One region of the Desulfovibrio sp. Huiquan2017 genome, then DNA from elsewhere that is predicted to be linked to it. Evidence: predicted binding sites of a transcription regulator. Region 1 holds the regulator's gene; each other region holds the start of a gene.
The links. The regulator sigma-54, encoded in region 1, starts transcription at its own class of promoters, with help from an activator protein. The targets are predictions, from matches to a motif close to CTGGCACGGNNNNTGCTT.
Positions count from the first base shown of each region.

Region 2: a site for sigma-54 is predicted at 1,383-1,400, ahead of J0909_RS12105 (motility associated factor glycosyltransferase family protein). Genes of this name have one in related genera too.
Region 3: a site for sigma-54 is predicted at 1,286-1,303, ahead of J0909_RS18485 (NifB/NifX family molybdenum-iron cluster-binding protein). Genes of this name have one in related genera too.

Region 1 is NZ_JAFMPN010000014.1:5,319-9,577, reverse strand. It holds gene J0909_RS12875 (PTS sugar transporter subunit IIA) at 1-74, opposite strand, end outside; gene hpf (ribosome hibernation-promoting factor, HPF/YfiA family) at 77-619, opposite strand; gene rpoN (RNA polymerase factor sigma-54) at 653-2,062, opposite strand; gene lptB (LPS export ABC transporter ATP-binding protein) at 2,302-3,027, opposite strand; gene J0909_RS12855 (LptA/OstA family protein) at 3,028-3,849, opposite strand; gene lptC (LPS export ABC transporter periplasmic protein LptC) at 3,875-4,259, opposite strand, start outside.
Region 2 is NZ_JAFMPN010000012.1:158,220-162,478, reverse strand. It holds gene J0909_RS12110 (cysteine synthase) at 1-1,306, opposite strand, end outside; gene J0909_RS12105 (motility associated factor glycosyltransferase family protein) at 1,445-3,214, shown strand; gene J0909_RS12100 (hypothetical protein) at 3,313-3,510, shown strand; gene J0909_RS12095 (phosphatase PAP2 family protein) at 3,563-4,183, shown strand; gene J0909_RS12090 (ArnT family glycosyltransferase) at 4,185-4,259, shown strand, end outside.
Region 3 is NZ_JAFMPN010000023.1:42,625-46,883, reverse strand. It holds gene J0909_RS17415 (sigma-54 interaction domain-containing protein) at 1-1,195, shown strand, start outside; gene J0909_RS18485 (NifB/NifX family molybdenum-iron cluster-binding protein) at 1,507-1,704, shown strand; gene J0909_RS17405 (Mrp/NBP35 family ATP-binding protein) at 1,816-2,691, shown strand; gene J0909_RS17400 (HD-GYP domain-containing protein) at 2,874-3,566, opposite strand; gene J0909_RS17395 (tetratricopeptide repeat protein) at 3,569-3,892, opposite strand; gene J0909_RS17390 (YbaY family lipoprotein) at 4,176-4,259, shown strand, end outside.

The DNA.
Region 1 (4,259 bases):
AGAACGTCCGATTTGGTCTCGGACGCGAGTTCGGGAAGGATCAGCTCCTTCGCCAGGTAATCACTGAGTTTCATGCTTAGTTACCAGGGTCGATCAGGCCGTAATCGCCGTTCTTCCTCTTGTATATTACGTTAACGCCTTCGGTTTCCGCATTGCGGAAGACCAGGAATTCATTGTCAAGGGCATCGAGCTGCATGGCGGCCTCGTCCACGGACATGGGCTTGGGCTCGTATGCATCGGTGCCTACGATGGTGGGGGATGAACCGGCAGCGAGGTCCTCATAGGACAGGTAGTTCATCTGCACCATTTTATTCGGACGCGCCTGTCTGGGGCGGTTCTTCATCTTTTCCCGCATCTTGCGGAGCTGGGCTTCCAGCTTGTCCAGGACCATGTCAATGGTGGAATACATGTCTTCCGAGTCTTCATAGGCCGAGATATGAATGCGATCCGAGTTCAGGATCACGTCCGCCTTGTGGCGGAACTTATCGACCAGCAGATTGACTTGGAGATCTGCCTCCGCATCGGAAACGTATTTTGCTACCTTTTCAAAACGCTTTTCCGCATACCCCTTGAGGTGATCGGAAGGCTCGAAGTTCTTGAAAGTGAAGCTGATGTTCATACGCCGCCTCCTGGTTGAGAGTGCCAAACAGTTCTAGAAGTACTGCTTGCGTTTTGAAGATGAAGGAATGCCCATGGCCGAGCGGTACTTGGCGACCGTACGCCGGGCGATATTCACTTCCAGTTTTTCCTGGAGGATCTCGCCGATGCGCTCGTCACTGAGCGGTTTCTTCGTGTCTTCGTCTGCGATCATTTGCTTGATGAGCGCCTTGACGCTCTCCGAGCCCACCTGGGAACCGTCGTTCAGATCCAAGGCCGAGTTGAAGAAAAACTTCAGCTCGAAAATGCCGTGGGGAGTCGAAACATACTTGTTCGTCGTGATCCGGCTCACGGTGGATTCGTGCATTTCGATATCTTCCGCTACCTCCTTGAGGATCAAGGGTTTGAGCTTTGTCACGCCTTCTTCGAAGAAGGCTCTTTGAAAACCGACGATGCTTTCAACCACTTTATACAGGGTTCGCTGCCGCTGGTACAGACTTTTCATCAACCATGCGGCGGAACGCATCTTTTCCTGAAAATATTCCTTCTCCTTGTCGGCCGCGCCCTTCATGGAATCCACGTAGAAGGTATTCATCTGCAACCGGGGCATGCCGTCCTCGTTGAGGATGATGACGAAGTCCTCGCCGTACTTGTAGACGAACACGTCCGGGCTGACGTAATGCGGCTCGGTGCTGGAGAAATTGGCGCCGGGCATGGGATCGAGCGTCTGGAGCAGGTCCAGGTATGCCTTGAGCTCGTCCATGGAGATTTTGAATTTGCGCGCCAACGGCTTGTAGCGATTCTTTTCCAGATCCTCCAGATGGTCGCGCACCAGGGAGACCAGAGTCGGGTCGTCGTAGCCCAGGACTTCCATCTGGACCAGCAGGCATTCCTGCGGGCTGCGGGCACCCACGCCCACAGGGTCCAAATGCTGGATGCGCAACAGGACGGATTCGATCTCCTCCTCGGAGGCCTGGACCATGGCACCCAACTCCGCCATGGACGCCTGCAGGTAGCCGTTTGAATCGAGATTGCCGATGATGACGTCCCCGATGGCCAATTCCTGCTCCGAAAAGCTGGACAGACGCATCTGCCAGTTGAGATGCCCTTCCAAGGAAGGCTTGGAGGCCAGCCGCGCCTCGAAGGACATACCCTCTTCCGGCATTTCCATGTCGCGGGACATGGCCTGCTTGGAGGTGGAGGAAAATTCGCCGAGATAGTTTTCCCAGTCGGCGTTGCGGACCAACTCCTCCTCGGCCTGGGATTCGGTCAGGGCCTCCGCTTTGTCTGGGACCTCGGTGTCGGTTTCGGTCTCATCAAGAAAGGGATTCTCCAACAATTCCTGCTGCACCGTCTCCAGTAGTTCAAGACGCGATAACTGCAGCAGCTTGATGGCCTGCTGCAACTGGGGCGTCATGACCAGTTGCTGAGAGAGCTTGAGCTGTTGCCGAAGTTCCAATCCCATGATTCGTCACTCGCTTGAAGTTGTATTTATCGGCTGCTGGATAACGAAAATTTTTTTCGCCCGCCCACCATTTTTTTCAAACCAACTATGCCACAGAGAATTTAAGGATGCAACACAATAGTGATAACATCCTGTTTCTATTGTAAATACACAGGGCACATTGATGGTATGAAAAAAGTGTACCAACCTTTGGGTACGGTGTAAATCGGGAAAGCGAAAAAAAGATAAGGGCAAGGAGATCAGAGATGAAAATCTTCGCCCAGATAGATCTGCCGGGCGCGGCTGGATGTGACGATTTCAGACGGGGCTCCCTCCAGAATGACCGTCCCTTCGTAGACAAGGTAGGCACGATCGCAAATGTTCAGGGTCTCCCGGACATTGTGGTCGGAAATGAGGATGCCGATCTCCATGGACTTGAGCACGGAGATTATTTCCTGGATGTCGATGACCGCAATGGGGTCGATGCCCGCGAACGGTTCGTCCAGAAGAATGAACTGCGGATCGAGGATGAGCGCCCGGGCGATCTCAAGCCTGCGCCGCTCGCCGCCGGACAGGAACATGGCCGCCTGGTCCGCCAGCTTGGTGATGGTGAACATCTCCATGAGTTCCTCGGCCCGGGCCCGCTGCTGCCGTGAAGTCAGGTTGGTCTGCTCCAGGATGATCTGGAGATTCTGGCGCACGGTAAGCTTTTTGAAGATGGAGCTTTCCTGGGGCAGATAGCTGACGCCGAGGCGGGCGCGCTCGTGCAGGGGCTTGTCCGTGAGCGGCTGGCCGTTCAGCGACACCTCGCCGGTGTTGGGCTGAACAATGCCCACGAGCATGTAGAACGTGGTCGTCTTGCCCGCGCCATTGGGACCGAGCAGGCCGACCACCTCGCGCGTGTTGACCTCTATGTTGATGCCGTGGACGACCTCTTTCTGTCCGTACCGCTTGGACAGGTTCGTTGCGCGCAGACCTTCCGCCATCTACTGCACCTTGAGATTGCCGGGAGTCATGAAGACGGCCTTGACGCGCTGTTCGCCGCCGATGACCTCGGATCGATCGTCTTTGATGTGGAAATTGATGACTTCGCCGGTCAAGGAGTTGGGGCCATCCTGGAGTTTGGGATTCTGCTCCATCTTGAGGAGTTGCGGCCCCACCAAGTAGGTCAGCTTGCCGCAGGTTCCTTCGGTGGTCCCCTTCCGTGCCCGGACTTTGCCTTCGGCCACGATGCGGTCAACGCTATCGGCGGAAAATTTCTTGTCGGAGCTGGACGCGAGAAAGGCCGAAAGCCTGTCGGCCCAGAGGGTCAGTTCGCCATGGGTAGCGACCACGTTACCCACGAAGGAAATGACCTTGCCGGTTTCATTGTAGGTCATGCGATCGGAAGTGATCTTCACCGGCAGACGGTTCGGATCCATGCCCACCGGAATGGGGGCGGGCGGCGGTGTTTCAGCCACAGCACCCGTGACCTGCCCTTCTCCGGAATCGATCTTGGGGGCCGCCGGAGTGGGCGTGGACGCGGCCTTCTTCATCTCAACAGCCTTGAGGAATTTCGCGTTGGCGTACCCGACGGCCTTGGCCGGGTCGCGATCCTTTTCGCTCAACTCGAAGACGGCCACCCAGCCGTTTTCGGGGAAGTCGGTGCGCACCCGCTGGCCCTTGGCCAGGGTGACCACATGCGCGGCCCCTGGATTGGGCGCCTTGCGCACGTTGAGGTTGACCGTGGCCTCGCGCACTTCGCCCCAGTCCTGGGCCAGGGCTCTGACCGGAACCAGCAACAGGGCCAGCAGCAGCAGCATTCCCATACGTCGAACCGTTTTCCGCAACGTCTTATTCCTTGTTTTCATGCAAAGGATTCCTTCCCAGTCCTTCCGGGGCCAACAACGCTTCCACGCCGCCCGCGGCCACCAATTGGTTCGTGGCTAAGTCGAGTTCCATGGCCTTGGCCTGAACAATCATGTCCGGTCGGCGCATAGTGACGCCGCCCTTGAGGTACACCTTACCTATTGCGCCCACATAATCAAGATGTTGGGCGTCCAGGGCCAAGTTGCCGAATCGCCCGCTGACACCGTCGTACAACGACAGATTGTCGTTTTCCTGATCCACCTCGCCACGGTCCGCCTGGACGTAGACCTCCCGGCGATCCTCGCCGAAAAAGGCGGTCAGTTGGGGGAAATCCATGGCGATGATGCCGAGTTCCTGGTTGTACTTGGCA
Region 2 (4,259 bases), on a different contig from region 1:
GCTTCTCGTAGGCCAGCCCCTTGCCCAGGAGCTTCCGGCACAGATTGAGCGCGGTCTCGTTGCTGGCCGACGACAGGGGAAATTTCAGGTCGGCGGACAACCCCATGGCCCGACCACGCGCCAGGACGGCCTCGCGCCGCGCCTCGGCCAGGGAGGTTCGATCCGTTCCCGCTTCGCGGGCTGCCGCCAGAGTACGGTCGTCCATGTCCGTCAGCCCGGCCACGCCCACGGCCTCCACGCCGCGCCCGGCCAGATGGCGGATGAACACGTCGAGCAGCACAAGCCGCCGCCAGGAATCCAGACCGTCCGGGTTGTCCAGGCTCGGGCCCATGGTGTACGCGCCCAGGCCCGCCCCGGTGTGGAGCATCTTGTCCGCGCCCGTGGCCATATCGAAAATCGTCACCCCGCTGCCGGACTGCCGCCGATAGAGGTGGGTGGAAAGGTAACGCTCACCCGAATCCGGGAAAATGACCACGACGAGTCCCTTGTCCAACCGCTCGGCCAGTTGCAGGGCCCCGCCCAGGGCCGCGCCCGAGCTCATGCCCGCGAAGATGCCCTCCATGCGGGCCAGCCTGCGGCAGTTCTCGAAGGCGTCCTCGTCCTCCACGCGCAGGACTTCGTCCAGGGCGGTCTTGTCGTAAATACCCGGCGGGTAGGATTCGAGCATGTTTTTGAGCCCCTGGATCTTGTGCCCCGCGTAGGGCTCCACGGCGGCCACGTACACATCGCCCATCTCATGCAACCTTTTCGCGATGCCCATGGCCGTGCCCGAGGTGCCCAGCGTCATGACGCAGTGGGTCACCGCGCCGCCGGTCTGGTTCCAGATCTCCAGCCCGGTCCCCATGTAGTGCGCCCGGATGGATGCCGGGTTGTTGTATTGGTCCATGAGCACATACTTGTCCGGCTCCTCGCGGGCGTAGCGATAGGCCTGTTCGATGGCCCCGTCCGTGGCCAGATGGCCCGGGGTCAGCTCCAGCTCCGCCCCGTAGGCGGCCATGATCATCTTGCGCTCCTCGCTCGCCGTTTCGGGCATGAGCAGCTTGATGCGGTATCCCTTGATGGCCGCGACCATGGCCAGCCCCACACCGGTATTGCCCGAGGTGGCCTCAATGATGATCTTGTCCTTCGTCAGCTCGCCCGAGGCCTCGGCGGCCTCGATCATGGCGGCAGCCACACGGTCCTTGATGGACCCCCCGGGATTTTGACTCTCGATCTTGGCCAAAATCCTGACGTTCGGATTGGGGTTGAGGTGGCGTATCTCCACCAGCGGCGTATCGCCAATCAGCTCAAGGAGGTTCTTGTTCATCGTAGCGCCTTGAAATCATGCGGGTTGAGTTCGGAATTAATGCCCGCACCCTATGGCAAAAAGGGGTTTGGCGCAACTGGCATACAATCTGCATTTCTTCGTCGAACCGTCCATTTTTTGAGCATGCGAGGATGCGCCATGAATCCGTACCCGTTCCTGAAAGACAACATCGAATACCTGCAACGCACCGGGAATCCCATTTTCCAGTGGCTGTCCACCCGCCCGTTCAACGAGGACAAGCTCAAGACCCGGCTGTTCGTCAACCACGGCGGACTGCTCGACTGGAAGATGGACAACGACCAGGGGCTGCTCGCTTCCCTGCCCCCCCAGGGGCTGTACGGCAACTGGATTCATCCCGACAAGGCCGAGTCCTCGGCCACTTTCGTGGTCGGCTGCAACCTCGGCTACGGCATCAATCACGTGCTGTCCAACACCCCGGACACCCACAAGGTCATGCTCCTGGAACCGCGTTCCGAGATGCTGCTGGCCTGCCTGGGCCAGACCGACTACCGGCCTTTCTTCGAATGCAAGAAGTTCCACCTGCTGGTCCCGGACGAACGGTTCCTGTCCGAAGTGATCCGCAACCTCGACCTGCAATTCATCTACGGCCAGATCCACCTGAAGCGGGACATCCCCAGTAGCCAGCTCGGACCCGAATACGCCCAGTGGTCCACCTGGCTGAAGAACAAGCTCGAAAACTTCTCCCTGGAGCTGTCCACCCTGCGCCACCGCCAGGACGTCATGGTCAAGAACGAAATCGACAACTTCGCCAAGGCCATGCGCGACGGCAGCCTCAAGTCCGTGGCGGGCAAGGCCGCAGGCGTGGGCGCGGTCATCCTCGGCGCGGGCCCGTCGCTGGAAACCATGGCGCCGCTGCTCAAGGAGAAAATGGGCCACGTGCTCTACACCTGCGCCCTCCAGACCATTCCGTCCCTTCAGACGCTCGGCATCAAACCGCACCTGTGCGCGGCCATCGACTACGACAAGTCCATGCTCAAGGTCTTCGAACGGCTGGACCCCGACTTCGTCCAGGACGTGCCCCTGATCTACTCCACCAAGATCGACCCCATGATCCTCAAGCGCTACCCCGGACCGACCCTGCCCATGTGGACCGTGGGCGGCGTGGGCACCTATGTGCTCAAGGAGCGGGACCTGGTCCTGGACGCGGGCGGCAACGTCTCGGTCACCCTGTCGCGCTTCCTGCGCTACTGCGGGGTCTCCCACTTGCTTCTGGCCGGGCAGGACTACGCCTGGATCAACGGAAAGTCCCATTCGGGCGGACACCACAACCTCACCACCTCGCAGAAACGGCATCCCTGGCATCAGACCACGCGCAACATGGACGGCGAGGAAATCCTGACCACGGTCCAGTACATGACCGCCAAACGAGAGCTGGAAGCGGACCTCAAGCAGTCCGAATTCCCCGTCTTCAACCTCTACGGCGGCGGCGTGCCCATCGAGGGCACCAAAGTGGTGGACGTGGACACGGCCTACGGCAAGGGCATCCTGGCCTCGGCTCCCGGCGCGGTGGAGGGATTCCTGCGGGATCTCGCGGCTTGTCGGCGCAACGTCCCGCCCCTGCGCATGGAGCCCCGCTCCCCCATGTGGACCACCTCCATGCACAACCTGGAAAAACACCTCGGCAAGTTGTTCCGAAACATCAAGGCCAACCAGCAGGACGTCCACGCGGCCCTGAGCCGGATGGAGCAGTTCGTCAAGCAGGACCCGCTCTATTCCCCGTATCTGTTCAACGAGATCATCGACCTGGCCGGATTGACCCGGGCCAAATTCGCCTACGAGGCCAAAGACCTGGGCGAGTTCAAGCGCATCGCCAAAAACGTCTTGAAAAAAGTCCGCGAGATCGACCGCAAAGTCTGCCTGTCGCAGGACGAGCAGGCCGTGGCCTGATCCCGGGCGCGGGGCGTCAACATCCCGTCGGCACGGCCGATTCACCCGGAACAACCGGCACTTGTCTTTGCCTCGGTTCCGTGAAATAGTCCCCCGCCATGGACGAAAAGAAACCTTTCCTGACCGAGGACGGCACCTTGGTCATCCCTTTCGAATGTTCGGACAACGCCGACAAGTACTGGAAACAGGAAGGCAAGGCCCTGACCGACATCCTCAAGGAACTGAAGGCGACCCCCGAGATCTGGGCCCGCTACACCCACGAACCTTATCCCGCCAATGGAGACGGCGAGTCCTGAGACGCGCCGCGCCCCGGCTTGCCTGGGCTCTCCCGATGGCTTATAAACCCGCATGCGTTGCACTTCCCTGAAACATTGGGCGCTCTACTCCGCGCCCCTGCTTGTCGTTCTGGCCCTGCTCTGGTTCGGATTCGACAACGAGCGGGCGGTCGCCCTGTTCTTCAAGGACCACCGCGCGGCCCACACCGGGCTCAAGGTGTTCCTAACGATCGTCACCGACTGGTGCAATCCCCTGTTCTATCTCTTCTATGCGGGCATGCTCCTGGCCTCCTGGCGATCCGGCAACCGCGAACGGCTGCGCTTCGTCCTCGTCCTGCTGGTGGTCCAGGGAGTGGTGGCGGGACTGGCCTTGCACTTCACCAAATATCTCATCGGCAGGCCCCGGCCCGGTCAGGGCAACTGGTACGAGCCGCTGTCCGGCCGCGCCGCCCAGGAAGCCCTGCCTTCGGGGCACACCACTGAAATCACCGGCTGGACCCTGCCCCTGGCCCTGCGCGCCCGGCGCTTCGCCGTCAGCCTGCTGCTCGGACTGTTCCTCGGCCTGGTGGGCTTTTCGCGCGTATACCTCGGCTGGCATCACCCTTCGGACGTCTTTTTCGGCTGGCTGCTCGGCAGCGTGGGCGGCTTCGCCGCCGTGATCATCGCCGAGTCCTCGCTTTTCAGGAGATCATGACATGACCGCCCTCCGCACCCTTTGGACCCGCCTGGAAAATCACCCTTGGCTGACCATGACCGTGGCCGTATTGGCT
Region 3 (4,259 bases), on a different contig from region 1:
CGCCCTGAACCGTAAATGTTGGGACGTGTTCCGTTCGTCCCTGTGCGACGGCCAGTGCGCCATCCGGTCGTGCCTGCGCCAGGGCGGGCGCATCGTCAACAAGTCCATCTTCATCGTCCGTTCGGACGGCACCACCCTGCCCATCTCCATTTCGGCCTCGCCCCTCAAGGACGGGCGCGGTGTGGTCATCGGCGGCGTGGAGACCTTCCGCGACCTGACCGATATCCATGTCTCGCGGCAGCAGGCCAAGGACATCTACCGTTTCGAAAACATCGTGGGCCGAAGCCAGGCCCTGGAAAAGATCTTCCGCATTCTGCCGCAGATCAGCCAGTCCGAAGCCACCACCCTGCTGCTCGGCCAAAGCGGCACGGGCAAGGAGCTTTTCGCCCGGGCCATCCACTCCCTGAGCCCGCGCAAGGACGGCCCGTTCGTGGCCGTAAACTGCGGAGCCCTGCCCGACGCCCTCCTGGAATCCGAACTGTTCGGCTACAAGGCGGGCGCCTTCACCGACGCGCGCACGGACAAGCCGGGCCGGTTCGAACAAGCTGACGGCGGCACGGTTTTCCTGGACGAAATAGGAGACATGCCCCGCAACCTTCAGGTCAAGTTGTTGCGCTTTCTCCAGGAAAAGACCTTCGAACCGCTGGGCGGCGTGGCCCCGGTCCATGCCGATGTGCGCGTGGTGGCCGCCACCAACCGCGATCTCGAAGACGCCGTGGCCGAAGGGGCCTTCCGCCAGGACCTGTTCTACCGCCTCAACGTGGTCACTCTGACCCTGCCGCCCCTGACCGAACGTCAGGAGGACCTGCCCCTGCTCATCGACCACTTCCTCGAAGAGTTCAACGGGCTGCGCAACAAGGCCATCAAGGGCGTCAGCGAGGACGCCCTGCACGTGCTCATGCGCCACGACTATCCGGGCAACGTGCGCGAGCTGGAAAACATCCTCGAATACGCCTTCATCCTCTGCCCCGACGGGTTCATCCAGATGGAGCACCTCCCGGAATATCTCCAGCCCAAGGCCGGACGCCGGGCCGCGTCCGCCGGGCTAAGCGGGACCATGGACGCCATCAAGCGGCGCGCCGCCCGCCAGGCGGTACGCCGCAACAACGGCAAACGCATGGCCGCCAGCCGCGAACTGGGCATCACCAAGGATACCCTGCGGCGCCTCCTGGCCGAGCCCGCACCGGGCGAATAATTCGCCCTACGCCACAACTATATGGCGTAAAATTCGTCCATAGAATCTTTTGCTGCATGTATAACATATTGATTTACAAAGGTATTTTATTTGGCATGATCCATGCTCAAAGGTAAAGCAATCGGTTCGGGTTCCACCGGACTTTTTGGAGTGAAACGATGAGAACGGATTCCGCCAAGCTGATTTGCCTGGCGTGCTACCAGGACCGACTGGCCTCCGTGTGCGAAAATGCGGACGGATACAAGTTATTTGAAATACGCGATAAAAAATCTTACCCCGCAGGCCTCCTATCCCTTCCCTCAAAGGACCCTATGGACAGGACATCCGCCATATTGGCCTGCGGGGTAACCATTTTCTTGTGCGGTGCCATCTGCAACCGCACCCGTCACGCCCTGGAAAAAGCCGGGATCACGGTCATCCCCTGGCTGACCGGCTCCGAGGACCAGGTGCTCGACGGATTTCTCCACGGCCAACTGGCCGAATTGACCATGCCGGGGGCATCGGTTTGACATTTCTCCCACTGTGGTTATTTCTCTTGAACCCGACCGCGGCCGTTCGCCGGTCCGGGCTCTATGAACACTTCCAAGGCGGCTTCGGGTCGCCGTTTTCAGGAGAACAATATGAGTGGTTGTGAAGGATGTGCCTCCGCCTCGCCTGACGGAACCTGTACCAGCACCACGGGCTGCGACAAGCCCGAAGATCAGAAACTGCAAAAGACCCTAAGCCGCATCAAACACAAGATCGTGGTCATGTCCGGCAAGGGCGGCGTGGGCAAATCCACCGTGGCCGCCAACATCGCCGTGGCCCTGTCCCTGGCCGGCAAGAAAGTCGGCCTGCTTGACGTGGATGTTCATGGCCCCAGCGTGCCGCGCCTGCTCTCGCTCAAGGGCAAGCAGCCCCACATCGGAGACCAGGTCATGGAACCCGTGCCGTGGAGCAAGAACCTGTCCGTCATGTCGCTGGGTTTTCTGCTCCAGGACGACCGCCAGGCGGTCATCTGGCGCGGTCCGGTCAAAATCGGCCTGATCAAGCAATTCGTTGAGGACGTCATGTGGGGCGATCTCGACTTTCTCATCGTCGACTGCCCCCCGGGCACCGGCGACGAGCCCCTGTCCACTCTCCAGACGCTGGGCCCCACGGCCATGGCCGTCATCGTCACCACCCCCCAGGGCGTGGCCGTGGATGACGTGCGCCGGTCCGTGTCCTTTGTCGGCGAAGTCGGCAACCGCGTGCTCGGCATCGTTGAAAACATGTCCGGTTTCGCCTGCCCCGACTGCGGCAAGGTGCATAACATCTTCAAGTCCGGCGGCGGCGAGGATCTGGCCAAGGAATCGGGCGTCCAGTTCCTCGGACGCATCCCCCTGGACCCGGCCGTGGCCGACTCCGGCGACGAGGGTTACCCCTTCATGAAGGTCCACCGCGATACCGCCACCGGCAAAGCCATGGAACAGGTCATCGCCCCCATCCTCGCCCTCCCCGACCCGCCCAAGGCGTAGTCGAGAAGTTGAGATAACACGGGCCTGGAGCGCACACCGCTCCAGGCCCTTGTCTTTTTCCGCCTCCGAGATGCGGCGCCGCGAAACATTCAGGCCGGACGGCGACACGCTCCCCTTGCCCGGCCGCCGGGATTTGCCTCGGCGAAAATCGACCAATCCATCCGCATCACCCCCCGATTCAGTCAAACCTTCATGCCGTTTCCCGCCCCGGGAGTGAGGAGACGGAGAATTTTGCCCGGGGAACGGCTGAAGGCGCGGACCACACAGGGATCGAACTGGGAGCCGGAACAACGGACGATCTCGCGGCAGGCGTGGTCCACGCCCAGAGATGAACGGTAGGGCCGGTCCTGGAGCATGGCGGACAGGGTATCGGCCACACTGATGATGCGCGCGCCGAGTGGGATGGCCACGTCTTCGAGGCCGTGGGGATAGCCTTTCCCATCCCATCGCTCGTGATGATGGAGAACCATATCGACCACGCCGAGCTCGCGCAGCGCAGCCACGGGTTCGAGGATGGCGGCCCCGACCTCGGGGTGCTGACGCACGGCCCGCCATTCGTCGTCGGTGAGCGGCCCCCGCTTCCTGAACACCGAGTCGGGCACGCCGATCTTGCCGATGTCGTGCAGATGCCCGGCAACATGGATGACCGAGGCATGGCTCGGGGAGAGCCCCATGGCCAGAGCCAGGGCCAGGGCGATCTCGGCCACCTCATCGGAGTGCATGGAGGTGTGCGGGTCCTTGGCGTCGATGGCGTTGCCCAGGGACTCGGCGAGTTGATGCAGGGCTGTGGTTATGAGACGGCCGGAGTCCGATCGCCGGGCGGACGGCCTCGGCAGCGGAACGGCCGCCGCCGAGGCCAAGCGAAAAACATCCATGGCTAGGCGGCCTTCTCTTTGGCCTGGACGGTCAGGGAATCCAGATTCCGCATGATCGCCCGGTACAGGCCGGTGTCCTCGCCTCCGCCCTCCACGGCCCGATTGGCTGCGATGCGGAAGCTGACCCGCGCCTCCGCGTATTTGCCGGACATCTGGTAGACCAGGGCCATGTTGTTGCGCACTTTGGCCTCGTGCAGGGGCGAATTCAGGCTCCGGGCCAGGCTGTCGGCCTGGGTCAACTGGAACAGGGCGTCGCCGGGACGGCCTTCGTTGCAGGCGCGCATGCCGTCTCGATTGAGGATGCCGAGTTGTTTCAACGTGCTCATGATTTTCTCCTTCGGGTTAAATGGATTCCGGCCGCGCACGATGCGGACCGGCCGGTACATCGGCCGCGCAACGGACGGCATCCCTCCCCCCCGGAAAAGACTTTCCCAGGCCGGACAACGAATTGCATCATGATCGGGTTGGTCGCCATGGGTGCACTTTATTGAAGTTGATTTTCAATATCAAGAAAAATCCGCATCTTTTCCGCTTCGCTTTCCGACCCGCCGCGTTCCACTGGCGCATTGGCGCAAAATTGCGTAGCATGCCGCAAACATGGAGTCGTACATGTCCCGCACATCCGTCCGTTTCCTTCCCGTCCTGGCGGCCATTTTCCTGACCTTGGTCGCCCTGCCCGGTTGCCGGACCACA